2 regions of the Variovorax sp. genome follow, and region 2 is predicted to be linked to the other one. Evidence: predicted binding sites of a transcription regulator. Region 2 holds the regulator's gene; the other holds the start of a gene.
The links. Region 2 encodes sigma-54, which starts transcription at its own class of promoters, with help from an activator protein. Its sites were predicted from a motif close to TGGCANGNAANCTGCTTT; they were not measured.
Positions count from the first base shown of each region.

Region 1 (6,922 bases), 180 kb from region 2:
CTCGTCCCCCCCGCACCGGTGGTGGCGGCGGCTACGGCGGTGGTGGCGGCGGTGGCGGCTACGGCGGTGGTGGCGGCGGCTACGGCGGCGGCGGCGGTGGCCGCAGCGGTGGTGGCGGCGGCTACGGCGGCGGCGGCGGTGGCCGCGGCGGCTACTAAGCCCTCACCCACACTCCGAGAGCTCCGGCTCTCCGAATGAAAAGAAAGCTCCTTCGGGAGCTTTTTTCGTTTCAGGGCGAGCGAAGCCGGGACAACCCTTGCCCTGCGGTACGCATTTGTTCGTACCGTGCCGGTCAGCCAACGGTCAGGCCCGCAGAACGACCCTCGTCTCTCCATAACAAGAGGAGAGAGACAGTGCGCATCAAGAGCCAGGCAGACTTCTTTTCAGGAGTCATGTTCACCACCGTGGGGGGCGCATTCGCGATCGGCGCGACCACCTACACCATCGGCAACGGCGCCCGCATGGGCCCCGGCTACTTCCCGTTGATGCTCGGCATCCTGCTGGCCGTGCTCGGGATCATCATCATGTTCCAGGCGATGGTGGTGGAGACCACCGACGGCGACCCGATCGGCAAATGGGCCTGGAAGCCGCTGGCCTTCGTGCTCGGCGCCAACCTGGCCTTCGGCGTGCTGCTGGGCGGCCTGCCCAGCATCGGCGTGCCGGCCATGGGCATGATCATCGCGATCTACGCGCTCACGATCATCTCGAGCATGGCGGGCGAGCACTTCAAGCTGCGCGACGTGCTGATCCTCGCGACCATCCTGGCGGCCGGCAGCTATGTGGCCTTCATCTGGGCGCTGAAGCTCCAGATCCAGGTCTGGCCCACTTTCATTTCGGGCTGAGGAGAGAAACACCATGGACCTGATCCACAACCTCTCCATCGGTTTCGGCGTTGCCTTCACCTTCACCAACCTGCTGTATTGCCTGGTCGGCTGCATCCTGGGCACGCTGATCGGGGTGCTCCCCGGCATCGGCCCGGTCGCGACCATCGCGATGCTGCTGCCCGCCACCTATGCGCTGCCCCCTGTGTCGGCGCTGATCATGCTGGCCGGCATCTACTACGGCGCGCAGTACGGCGGCTCGACCACCGCCATCCTGGTCAACCTGCCGGGCGAGTCGTCCTCGGTGGTCACCTGCATCGACGGCTACCAGATGGCCAGGCAGGGCCGCGCGGGGCCGGCGCTTGCCGCGGCGGGCCTGGGCTCGTTCTTCGCGGGCTGCGTGGGCACGCTGATCCTGGCCGCCTTCGCGCCGCCGCTGACCGAGCTGGCCTTCAAGTTCGGCCCGGCCGAATACTTCTCGCTGATGGTGCTGGGCCTGATCGGCGCCGTGGTGCTGGCTTCGGGCTCGCTGATCAAGGCGGTGGCCATGATCGTGCTGGGCCTGCTGCTGGGCATCGTCGGCACCGACGTGAACTCGGGCGTGGCGCGCTACAGCTTCGACATCCCCGAGCTGACCGACGGTATCGGCTTCGTGGTCATCGCCATGGGCGTGTTCGGCTACGGCGAAATCATCGGCAACCTCTCGCAGCCGGACGACGAGCGCGAAGTGTTCACGCACAAGGTCAAGGGCCTGTGGCCGACCAAGGAAGACTTCAAGCGCATGACGCCCGCGGTGCTGCGCGGCACCGCGCTGGGTTCGGCCCTGGGCATCCTGCCGGGCGGCGGCGCGCTGCTGGCTTCGTTCGCCTCGTATGCGCTGGAGAAGAAGATCAAGATGCGCCCCGGCGAAGTGCCCTTCGGCAAGGGCAACATCCGCGGCGTGGCATCGCCCGAGTCGGCCAACAACGCCGGCGCGCAGACATCCTTCATCCCGCTGCTGACGCTGGGCATTCCGCCCAACGCGGTGATGGCGCTGATGGTGGGCGCCATGACCATCCACAACATCCAGCCCGGCCCGCAGGTGATGACCAGCAACCCGGAACTGTTCTGGGGCCTGATCGCCTCGATGTGGATCGGCAACGCGATGCTGATCATCCTGAACCTGCCGCTGATCGGCATGTGGATCAAGCTGCTGACGGTGCCCTACAAGTTCCTGTTCCCCGCCATCGTGCTGTTCTGCGCGATCGGCGTGTACTCGACCAACAACAACACCTTCGACGTGTGGATGGTGGCGGCCTTCGGCTTCATCGGCTACCTGTTCATCAAGCTGCGCACCGAGCCGGCGCCGCTGCTGCTGGGCTTCATCCTGGGGCCGATGATGGAAGAGAACCTGCGGCGCGCGCTGCTGCTGTCGCGCGGCGCATGGAGCGTGTTCGTCACGCGGCCGCTGTCGGCCGGCCTGCTGGTGGCAGCGGTGGCGCTGCTGGGCATCGTGCTTTTGCCCGCCATCAAAGCGAAACGCGAAGAAGCCTTCGTCGAAGACTGATCTTCTCCGCAGCCGGAACGAGCCTCCGCCCCGGCGGGGGCTTTTTCATTTGAGGAACGCGTCGTAGGCCGTCTTGAGGATCAGCGCGCTCACCACCACGATGAACACCACCCGCACGAAGCCCGCGCCGTGCCTGAGCGCCACGCGGGTGCCCAGCAGGCTGCCCGCCACGTTGGCCACCGCCATCACCAGCCCGTAGTGCCACCAGACGTGGCCCTTGGCGGCCAGCAATATCAGCGCGGCGGCGTTGGTCAGGGTGTTGATGATCTTGGCCGAGGCCGAGGCGTTGAGGAAGTCGTAGCCCATCCAGCGCACGAACAGGAACACCAGGAAGCTGCCGGCGCCCGGGCCGAAGAAACCGTCGTAGAACCCGATGGACAAACCGATGGTGCAGGCCGCCAGCGTCTCGGCGCGGCCGCTGAAGCGCGGCGCATGCAGCCGGCCCATGTCCTTGCGCGCCAGCGTGTAGAGCAGCACGCCCAGCAGAATGACCGGCAGCGCGCGGCGCAGGAAGTCGCCCGGAAACAGCGTGACGCCCCAGGCGCCCAGCATCGAGCCGACAAAACCGAGCAGCGCGGCCGGCCACAGGGCGCCCCAGCGCATCTGCACCCGCTGGCTGAATTGCGCGGCGGCGGCGGCCGTGCCCCATATCGACGCACTCTTGTTGGTGCCCAGCAGCGTGGCCGGTGGTGCACCTGGGAACACGGCAAACAACGCCGGCACCAGGATCAGCCCGCCTCCGCCCACGATCGAATCGACAAAACCCGCGAGCAGCGAGGCCCCCGTCACTACCAGCATTTCCATAGGGGGCGGATTCTCTCACCTGGTGGCGCTACCAAAACAGTAGCAGGAGACGGCGTCGTTTCAGGCCGTGCGGGCATAAAAAAGGCGCCGACCAGCGGCGCCTTTCAAACTCAAACACGGCATCTCGTACGGAGCCTTTGAAGCATTTTTTTCTAGTTGCTTGGAAACTGTCTCCTCGGACCCTCGGCAGCACGAGCAGGGCCCGTTCGCGAGTGGCGTGACTTTAGGGCGTGCACCGGCCCAGTGCATTAGGAATTACCCGCTTTGCATTAACTCGGGAGGCAGATTCGCAAACCAAAGTGTTTCTGCTAGTTAACGACGTGGCACGACTTGTGCACGTCCGGCCACAGTCCAACACTCGAAGAAGAAACGACCATGGCACTGGCATCGCAAGCCTCCATCAACGCGGCAGACACCGCCTGGATGATGACCTCGACCGCGCTGGTGCTGCTGATGACGCTGCCCGGCATCGCGCTCTTCTACGCGGGCATGGTGCGCCGCAAGAACGTGCTGGCCACGATGGCGGCCGTGGTGGCGGTCGCCGCGGCGGTGTCGCTGACGTGGTTCGCGGTGGGCTACTCGCTGGCTTTCACCGAGGGCTGGCCGTGGCTCGGCGGCGCGGGCCGCTTCTGGTTCTCGGGCTTCGAATACCTGAAGGACGCCGGCCAGGTGGCGGTGAGCCACGTCGCGCCCAACGTGCCGGAGTCGGTCTACGCGATGTTCCAGCTGACCTTCGCGATCATCACCACCGCACTGGTGCTCGGCGCCTTCGTCGAGCGCATGCGCTTCTCGGCGGTGCTGTGGTTCGCGCTGCTGTGGAGCGTGCTGGTCTATGCGCCGATCGCGCACTGGGTGTGGGAGCCGGGCGGCTGGCTCGCGCAGATGGGCGCGCTCGACTTCGCGGGAGGCTCGGTGGTGCACGTCAACGCGGGCATCGCGGGGCTGGTGTGCGCCTATGCGCTGGGCCCGCGCAAGGGTTACGGGCGCGAGGCCTTCGAGCCCTACAACCTGGCCTTCACCATGATGGGCGCGGGCCTGCTGTGGGTCGGATGGTTCGGCTTCAATGCGGGCTCGGCGGTGGCGGCCGACGGGCGCGCGGGCCTGGCGATGCTGGTGACGCACATCGCGGCGGCGGCCGGCGCCATGAGTTGGATGCTCGGCGAGTGGATCGTGCGGCGCAGCCCCTCGCTGCTGGGCCTGTGCTCGGGCCTGGTGGCCGGGCTGGTGGCCATCACGCCGGCGGCCGGCTTCGTCACGCCGCTGGCGGCGCTGGCCATCGGCGCCATCGCGGGGCTGGCCTGCTACTGGGGCGCAACCGGGCTGAAGCACATGCTGGGCGCGGACGACTCGCTCGACGTGTTCGGCGTGCACGGCATCGGCGGCATCGTGGGCGCGCTGCTCACGGGCGTGTTCGCCGACGCGCGAATCTCGGGCGCCACGGGCGACGTGCTGACGCAGGCGATCGCGGTCGGCAGCGTGGCGATCTACAGCGCAACGGGAACGGCGGTGGTGCTGTTCCTGGTGCATGTGATGGTCGGGCTGCGCGTGGAGGCCGACAGCGAAGTGCTGGGCCTCGATCTTGCACAGCACAAGGAACAACTGGGGAGTTGATCCACCGACGGAGGAACCATGCCATCCATGTCCGAAAGCGAACGCATCGCCCTCGCCGCCCGCCTTCACGTGGCGCTGCGGCGAAAGCATGGGCGCGTGACCGACACCGAGTGGATGGCGACCAACGCCGAGTACGCCGCCGAAATCGTGCGCATGACGCGCGCGCACGCGGCCGACACCAAGGACGAGGAGCTCTACCAGCTCGCCACGCGGCTGGAGCAGGCGATGGAGCCGCTGGCGCGCGCGGCCCGGCTGGCGGCGCGGCAGCCCGACGGCCAGCCGCCCACGCCGCCGCCGCGCTATGTGGGCGGGCTGCGCTGAGGCGCCCGCCGGCCCCGGCTCGTCAGCTCACTCGAGGGCTTCGCAGGCCGCCACGATGCGCTTGCAGGCCTCTTCCAGCTGCGGCATCGACGTCGCATAGGAGATGCGGAAGTACGGCGCCAGCCCGAACACGCTGCCCGGCACCACCGCCACCTCGAAGTCCTGCAGCAGGTAGCGGCAGAAGTCGCTGTCGCTTTGCAGCACGTCGCCGCCGCGGGTGCGCTTGCCGAGCACGCCGGCGCAGCTCGCGAAGGTGTAGAACGCACCTTCGGGCACGCGGCAGCCCAGGCCCGGCGCGCGGTTCAGCGCGGCCACCACGAAGTCGCGGCGCGCCTGGAAGTCGGCGCAGCGCTCGGCCACGATGTCCTGCGGACCGGTCAGCGCCTCGATGGCCGCGGCCTGGCTGATCGACGACGGGCATGAGGTCGTCTGGCTCTGCACCACGGCCATGGCCGCGATCAGCGCGCGCGGACCCGCGCCATAGCCGACGCGCCAGCCGGTCATGGCATAGGCCTTCGACACGCCGTTGACCGTCAGCGTGCGCCCGCGCAGGCAAGGCTCCACCACCGCCGGCGTCGCGAACGCGAGCCCGTCGTAGAGGATGTGCTCGTAGATGTCGTCCGCCAGCACCCACACGCGCGGATGGCGCAGCAGCACTTCGCACAGCGGCTCGAGTTGCGCGGCGCTGTAGGCCGCGCCGCTCGGGTTCGACGGCGAGTTCAGGAAGATCCAGCGCGTGCTCGGCGTGATCGCGGCTTCCAGCTGCGCGGCGTCGAGCCGGAAGCCGTTCGCCTCGGTGCAGGCCACCGGCACCGGCACGCCGCCGCAGACCTGCACGATGTCGGCGTAGGAGGTCCAGTACGGTGCGGGCAGGATCACCTCGTCGCCGGGGTCCAGGCTGGCCATCATCGCGTTGAAGATGACCTGCTTGGCGCCCGCGCTCACGCTGATCTCGTCGAGCGCGAATTCGAGCGCGTTGTCGCGCCTGAACTTGAGCTGCACCGCAGCCTTCATCGCCGGGCTGCCGTCGAGCACGGTGTAGCGCGTGTCGCCGCGGCCGATGGCGCGCACCGCGGCGTCGCGCACGTTCTGCGGCGTGTCGAAGTCGGGCTCGCCCGCGCCCAGCACGATCACCGGGCGGCCCGCGCGCTTCAGCGCGTTGGCATGGTCGGTGATGCGCAGGATCTCCGAGACGCCGATGGCGCGCACGCGCTGTGCCGGCTCGAAGACGCCAGGGGCCGTTGCTGCGGTGTCCGTGGTGGTCACTTGGCGTAGGCCTCGAGCGGCTTGTCGTTGGGCTCGGCCATCAGCTGCTTGAGCGTCGCGCTCATCGGCAGGTTCAGGCTGGTGTTCTTCGGCGGAATCGCGGCCACGAACCACTTGGTGTAGATCTTCTCGAGCTCGCCGCTCTTCATCATGCGGCGCAGCGAGTCGTCCACCGCGGCCTTGAAGGCCGGGTCGTCCTTGCGGAACAGCAGCGCGATCGGCTCCGAGCCCAGCGGCTCGCCGACGATGCGATACGAGGCGGGGTCCTTCGAATTGGCGATGATGCCGGCCAGCAGGTTGTCGTCGAGAGCGAAGGCGTCGACGCGGCCCGACTCCAGCAGCAGGAAGCTTTCCAGGTGGTCCTTGCCGAGCATGGTCTTGTACGACACGTTGTTCGCGCGCTCGCTCTTGCGCAGCAGCTGCACGGCGGTGGTGCCGGTCGATGCCGACACGTTGCGGCCGGCCAGCTGGTCCAGCGTGGTGATGCCCGAGCTGACCTTGGTGGCGATGCGCACTTCGCTCACGTAGGTGGTGAGGGCGAAGGCCACCTGCT
Region 1 covers NZ_OZ257247.1:4,778,526-4,785,447, forward strand. Annotated here, with positions in the region: gene ACQY8B_RS22340 (RNA recognition motif domain-containing protein) at 1-158, shown strand, start outside; gene ACQY8B_RS22345 (tripartite tricarboxylate transporter TctB family protein) at 354-842, shown strand; gene ACQY8B_RS22350 (tripartite tricarboxylate transporter permease) at 856-2,367, shown strand; gene ACQY8B_RS22355 (TSUP family transporter) at 2,413-3,171, opposite strand; gene ACQY8B_RS22360 (ammonium transporter) at 3,547-4,782, shown strand; gene ACQY8B_RS22365 (hypothetical protein) at 4,801-5,103, shown strand; gene ACQY8B_RS22370 (pyridoxal phosphate-dependent aminotransferase) at 5,131-6,369, opposite strand; gene ACQY8B_RS22375 (amino acid ABC transporter substrate-binding protein) at 6,366-6,922, opposite strand, start outside.
Region 1: the regulator sigma-54 is predicted to act here: its motif matches at 3,493-3,510, upstream of ACQY8B_RS22360 (ammonium transporter).

Region 2 (6,922 bases):
CGTGGTGCCGAAGAGCCCCAGCCGCACGCTGCGCCGGGTGCGCGTGGAACTCAGCTCGTACAGGTCGGCGCCGAGCTTGAGCATGTCGGGCCGGTAGCGGCGGTAGGCGGTGTGCACCAGCGGCTCGTCGGTGGCGGCCAGCGAATTGGTGACCACGCTGATCTTCACGCCGCGCCCGCGGATCTCGCGCATCACCTCGAGCCCCGTGGCGCCCGGAATCAGGTAGGGCGAGACGATGGTCACTTCGTCGCGCGCGCGGCGCATCTGCTCGACCACGTTGTAGCGCACGCTGTCGACGTCCAGCAGCGGCACGCCGCCGTACGACGCGGTCTTGCCGATGACCCGGTCGGGCGAGTCGGCATAGGCCTCGGCCAGGGTCCAGATCAGGCCCAGCCTGCCGGCGTTCAGGTCGTCGGCGATCGGGCTGTAGCCCAGCAGGTCGTTGGGCGCGGGCGGTGGTGGCGGCGGGGTGGTGCCGGCGCCGGTAGCGGCATCGAAGCGGCGCTGCAGTTCCTCGCGCGAAAGGCTGCTTGCCACCACCGACTGCACGGGGCGCACGTAGGTGCTGTTCCAGTACTGGTCGAACAGGCTGCCGAGCCGGGGGATCAGCGCGCCGGTCACGAAGGTGTCCAGGTCGAGGAAGTTCTCGCCCGCCGTGCGCGTGAAGTACTGGTTGCCGATGTTGCGCCCGCCCGCCACCGCCATCGCGCCGTCGGCGATGAACAGCTTGTTGTGCATGCGGCGGTTCACGCGGCTGAAGTCGAACAGCGACGCCGCGAAGCGCCTGAGCAGGCTGCCGCGCCCGGCCGGGAACGGGTTGAAGAGGCGCAGCTCGACATTCGGCGTGGCGGCAAAGCCGAGCAGCAGTTCGTCTTCGCCGGAGGTGTAGAGGTCGTCCATCAGCACCCGCACGCGCACGCCGCGCAAGGCGGCATCGCGCAGGGTGCGCAGCAGGTAGCGGCCGGTCTCGTCGTTCTCGATCTGGTAGTACTGCACGTCCAGCGTGCGCTGGGCGCGGCGCGCGAGCTCGATGCGGGTGTCGAAGGCAAAGTCGCCGCCGGGCATCAGGCGAAAGCCGCTCAGGTCGGGGTCGGGCTGGGCGGCCATCGCGAGCTTGCCGAGCGCGGTGTCGGCCGACACGGCCATGGCCCTGGTGGGCGGGCGCGGCGCCTCGTCGGGCAGGGTGGCGCAGCCGCTGAACAGCAGCACGGCCAGCAAAGCGATCACCCAATGGCCCCAGCGCGACATCGGGAGACGGCTCATCGAAGGCTTTCTACAGTGCCTTGCGCAGATTGGCGGGCGCGATGCGCAGCGCCTCGCGGTACTTGGCCACGGTGCGGCGCGCGCACTCGATGCCCTGCTCCTTGAGCATCTCGGAGATCTGGCTGTCCGACAGCGGCTTCTTGATGCTCTCCGAGCTCACGAACTGCTTGATCAGCGCACGCACCGCGGTGCTCGATGCATTGCCGCCGGTCTCGGTGCCCAGCGCCGAACCGAAGAAATACTTCAGCTCGACCGTGCCGAACGGGGTGGCCATGTACTTGGCGGTGGTCACGCGCGAGATGGTGGATTCGTGCAGGCCCAGCTCGTCGGCAATTTCGCGCAGCACCAGCGGGCGCATGGCCAGCTCGCCGTGCACGAAGTAGCTCTTCTGGCGCTCGACGATGGCGTTGCTCACGCGCAGGATGGTGTCGAAGCGCTGCTGGATGTTCTTGATGAACCAGCGCGCCTCCTGCAGCCGCTGCGACAGTGCCTGGCTGCCTTCGCCCTTGTGCGACTTGAGCGCGCCGGCATAGATGTCGTGCACGCGCAGGCGCGGCATGACCTCGGGATTCAGCATGACGCGGAACTTGACGTTGGTGCCCCGGCCGGTCTTGGTGACGATCACGTCGGGAATGACGATGTTGCGCTCGACATCGACGAAACGGCGCCCCGGCTTGGGCTCCAGCCGCGCGATGACCTGCAGCGCCGAGCGCACCAGCTCTTCGCTGCTGCGGGTGAGCGTGGCCAGGCGCTTGAAATCGCGCCGCGCGAGCAGCTCCATCGGCTGCTTGCAGATGGTGATGGCGGTCTTGTAGACCTGTGCCTGCTCTTCGTCTTCGTCGTCCTCGGCGGCCAGCGCGCGCAGCTGGATGCTCAGGCATTCGCCCAGGTCGCGCGCGCCCACGCCCACCGGCTCCAGGCTCTGCAGCAGGCCGAGTGCCACCTGGAAGTGGTGCACCAGGTCGTCGAACTGGTCGTTGTCGTCGCCGGCCAGGCCCGAGGCCAGCGCCGGCAGGGAGTCTTCGAGATAGCCGTCGTCGTTGAGCGACTCGATCAGGAAGCGCAGCGCGGCGCTGTCGTTCTCGCTCAGGCGCAGGCTCAGTGCCTGGCGGTGCAGGAACGACTGCAGCGATTCCTGGCTGCGCGCAAGCTCGGTGGCGTCTGCGCGCTCGTCGTCGCCCAGGTTGTTCTGGCGCGCGGGGGCGTCGCTGCCCCACTCGCTGTCGTCGGGCGCCATGTCGACGGTGCCGTCGCCTTCCCAGTCGGGCTCGCGCTCGGCGATCTCGGCGGCGGGGCCGTCGGAATCGGCCGTGGTGGTGGTGCTGGTCTCGGTCGAGGCGGCGGAAGTGCTGGCCGGCGGCGGGGTGAACTCGCTCTCGCCGTCGCCGCCCTCGCCACTTTCGCCGCCGTCATCGCGCGCGACGGGGGCGTCGGCCGTGTCGAGCCCGAATTCCTCGCGCGCCGCTTCTTCCGCGGTGCGCTCGAGGAAGGGGTTCTCGTCGAGCATCTGCTCCACTTCCTGGCTCAGTTCGAGCGTGGAAAGTTGGAGCAGCCTGATCGACTGCTGCAGCTGTGGCGTGAGTGCCAGATGCTGCGAGACGCGAAGGGACAGCCCTTGCTTCATGTGGAGAACCCGACCCTTCCTTACATGCGGAAGTGTTCGCCCAGGTACACCCTGCGTACCTCGGCGTTGTCGACGATCTCCGAGGGCGTACCTTGTGCCAGCACATGCCCGTCGCTGATGATGAACGCGTGATCGCAGATGCCCAGCGTTTCGCGCACGTTGTGGTCGGTGATGAGCACGCCGATGCCGCGCTCCTTCAGGAAGCTGATGATCCGCTGGATTTCGATCACGGCGATCGGGTCGATGCCGGCAAAGGGCTCGTCCAGCAGGATGAAGCGCGGCTGGGTGGCCAGGGCGCGTGCGATCTCGACGCGGCGGCGCTCGCCGCCCGACAGCGCCAGCGCCGGCGAGTCGCGCAGGTGGTCGACGCGCAGGTCGGCCAGCAGTTCGGACAGGCGCTCTTCCATGTGCTGCCTGGACAGCGGCACGAGCTTGCCGCTCGCGTCGGGCTCATGCTGCAGTTCGAGCACGGCGCGCACGTTTTCCTCCACGGTGAGCTTGCGGAAGATCGAGGCTTCCTGCGGCAGGTAGCTCAGGCCCATGCGCGCGCGGCGGTGGATGGGCATGTGGGCGATGGGCTCGCCGTCGATGGTGATGTCGCCCGCATCGGCGCGCACCAGCCCGACGATCATGTAGAACGAGGTGGTCTTGCCGGCGCCGTTGGGGCCGAGCAGCCCGACGACTTCACCCTTCTGCACGTCGAGCGAGACGTCCTTCACGACCGTGCGGCTGCCATAGCTCTTCTTCAGGCCGCGCGCCACCAGGCGGCTGCCCGGTGCGCCGTTGGCTTCCTGGGTTCCAGCGGTTTCGATCACTTGCGGGTTTCTCCATCGCCACCGAGCGTGGTGGTCGAGCGCAGGCCCGTGCCGGGTGCCGGCGTGGACGCTGCCGGCGCGGCGGGCTTGGCTCCGGCCGGAGCGCCGGGCGCGGGCGCCGTGGCGGCCTTGGGTGTCAGGATGGTCTTGACGCGGCCGCTCGGGGACGATGCGTTGACCGCGGTGTTCGGCGGCACGGTGGAACCGTTGACCGTGTAGGTGTCGTTGCTCTGGTCGTAGACGATCAGGGCGCCGGTGCTCACGTCGTTCGGCGTCGAACCGAGCAGGCGGCGCATTTCTGCGTTGCGGATGAACTTGACGTTGTCGGCGCGGCTGTCGTACTCGATGACTTCGGATTCGCCCTCGATCCACTCGTCAGGTGCGTTGCGCTTCTGCTTGTAGTAGGCCCGCTTGCCGGGTGCCGCCGTGACCACGCCGTACTGGTAGCCCTCGGCGTCCTGGCGGACATCGAGCCGCGCGCCGCGGATGATGATCGTGCCTTTTGTTACCAGCACGTTGCCCGTGAACACGCTGGTCTGCTTGAGGTCGTCGTAGCGCATGGCATCCGACTCGATGTTCATCGGCTTGCTGCGGTCGGCGGTCTCGGCCAGGGCGCCCGAGGCAAGGCCGGCCAGCAGCAACGCGGCGGCAGCCAGGCGGCCGACGCGACGCAGGAAGGGAGTGGTGGAGTAAGAATGCAATGTCATAGAGGCACGAAACTTGCTCGGCATTGTATGCGGCTGATTGCGTCAACCCGCACGCACAGATGAAAAAGCCCGCCGAAGCGGGCCGGTGAGGGGCGCAGCGGCACGAAGTGCGCGGAGCCTGGGCGTCAGCCCTTTTTAGCTTCGCCGACCAGGTAGTTCACGACCTGCAGCACCTTGGTCATGCTGCCAGCGGTTTCGCCGTCCACGTACCAGCGGCCGGCGACAGCCATGGCCGGCACGCCCGCCACCTTGTAGGCATCGGTCATCTGCGAAGCCCGCTTGGCCTTGCTGGCCACGCCGAACGAGGTGAAGAGTTCCTTGAACTTGGCGCCGTCGAGGCCGTTGGCGGTGGCCCAGGCAATGATGTTGGCGTCGCCGTTCACGTTCTGGCGCTGCGCGTGGATCGCATTGAATACCTTCGGCTGGTATTCGTCGACCTTGCCCATGGCTTCGAGCGTGTAGTACAGGCGCTGCTTGGCTTCGACGTCGTTGCCCACGAAAGGCACCGGGATGCGGCGGAAGGCCACTTCCTTGGGGGCCGACTTGACCCAGGCTTCGAGCGACGGTTCGAAGTCGTTGCAATGGGGGCAGTTGTACGAGAAGAACTCGACCACTTCGACCTTGCCGGCCGGCGCGTCGACGGGCACGCGCTTGTCGAGCACCAGGTACTCGGTGCCTGCCTTGGGCGCACGCGCCTGGGCATGGGCCGGGTTGGCGGCCAGGGACAGCAGCCCGAGCGAAGTGGCGGCCAGCGAAAAGTCACGACGTTTCATTGAAAGGATTCTCCAGTTGGTACGGCAGACTGAGCCGGCACGCGGCGGGGAGTTCCCCCGCCCGCGGCGCGCCCAAGGCGATGAATGGTGGCGGCAAATACCGCGCGGCGAAGCTTAAGGGCTATTCGTGGCAATCGATTGCCGCGGCTTCAGCGTTGCACCCGCACGAGTGCCGAGTCGAGGCCGCCGCCGTCCAGGCGCTCCTTGAGCCGGTCGGCGTCTTCCTTCTTGTTGAAGGGGCCGGCGCGCACGCGGTAGACGGTGCGGCCCGCCTGCTCTCGCTCGGTGACCTTGGCCTCGACGCCCATCAGCGACAGCTTGGCGCGCTGCGCCTCGGCGTCGTCGGTGGTGCGGAAGGCGCCGGCCTGCACGAAGTACATGAACGGGTCGGCGCCCGAGCTGCTGCTGGCGGCGCTGGTGTTGCTGCTGGGCGCGGCCGACGCGGTGGTCGTGCTGCCGGAGCCGCCGCCCGAGCGGGCGCGCGCCAGGTCGCCCAGCGGGTCGTTCGACGGCGGCAGCGCATTGGCCTCGGCCGGCACGGGCGCGGTGCGCGGCTTGGCCGTGGGCGCCACCACCACGGGCACCGGCGGCGCGGTCGTGGGTGGTGCGGTGGCGGGTGCGACCGCGGTGGTCGCCGGCTCGCCAGTGACGGGGTTGACCGGCCCGCTCGCGGCCGGCGCCGGCTTGGCGGCGCCGGCCTTGCCGGCCAGTGGCGCGTTCGGATCCCAGTCGCGGTTCTTGCGGGCTTCGGCCTCGTCCTGCTCGGCACCGCCGCGCTGCGTCTTGGTCACGAAAGGAATCGGCACCTTGGTCACGTAGACCGCAATGCCCAGCGCGACGCCCAGGCCGAGCACCAGCCCGATGATCAGGCCGATGACGATGTTGCCGCGTTGTCTGGTTGTCTTCTTCATGGTGGGGTGGTTCACATCTTGCTCGGCGCACTGACGCCGAGAATCGCGAGGCCATTGTGCAGCACCTGCGCGGTCGCGGCGACCAGCGCCAGGCGGGCCAGCTTGACCTTCTCGTCGTCCACCAGGATGCGTTCGGCGTCGTAGTAGCTGTGGTAGCTGGCGGCCAGCTCGCGCAGGTAGAAAGTGACGTCGTGCGGGGCGAAATCGCGCGCGGCCGCGGTGAGCATGGCCGGGTACTTGGCCAGCAGCAGCATCAGCGCCTGGGCCGCCGGGCTTTCCAGCGGCGACAGGTCAACGCCCGCCAGCGTGGCGCGGTCGCCGCCCCAGCCCGCGAGCACCGAGCAGATGCGCGCATGCGCGTACTGCACGTAGTACACCGGGTTGTCGTTGTTCTTGGTGACCGCGAGGTCGACGTCGAAGGTGTACTCGGTGTCCGGCTTGCGGCTCAGCAGGAAGAAGCGCACGGCGTCGGTGCTGGTCCATTCGATCAGGTCGCGCAGCGTGACGTAGCTGCCGGCGCGCTTGCTGATCTTGACCTCCTCGCCGCCCTTGACCACGCGCACCATGGTGTGCAGCACGTAGTCGGGATAGCCCTCGGGGATGCCCTCGCCAGCAGCCTGCAGGCCGGCGCGCACCCGGGCGATGGTGCCGTGGTGGTCGGTGCCCTGGATGTTGACGACCTTGTGGAAGCCGCGCTCCCACTTGGCGATGTGGTACGCCACGTCGGGCACGAAGTACGTGTACGTGCCGTCCTGCTTCTTCATCACGCGGTCTTTGTCGTCGCCGTAGTCGGTCGACTTCAGCCAAAGCGCGCCGTCCTGCTCGTAGG
Region 2 covers NZ_OZ257247.1:4,601,972-4,608,893, forward strand. Annotated here, with positions in the region: gene ACQY8B_RS21545 (phospholipase D family protein) at 1-1,263, opposite strand, end outside; gene ACQY8B_RS21550 (RNA polymerase factor sigma-54) at 1,274-2,887, opposite strand; gene lptB (LPS export ABC transporter ATP-binding protein) at 2,908-3,702, opposite strand; gene lptA (lipopolysaccharide transport periplasmic protein LptA) at 3,699-4,409, opposite strand; gene ACQY8B_RS21565 (thiol:disulfide interchange protein DsbA/DsbL) at 4,535-5,182, opposite strand; gene ACQY8B_RS21570 (SPOR domain-containing protein) at 5,332-6,093, opposite strand; gene argS (arginine--tRNA ligase) at 6,105-6,922, opposite strand, start outside.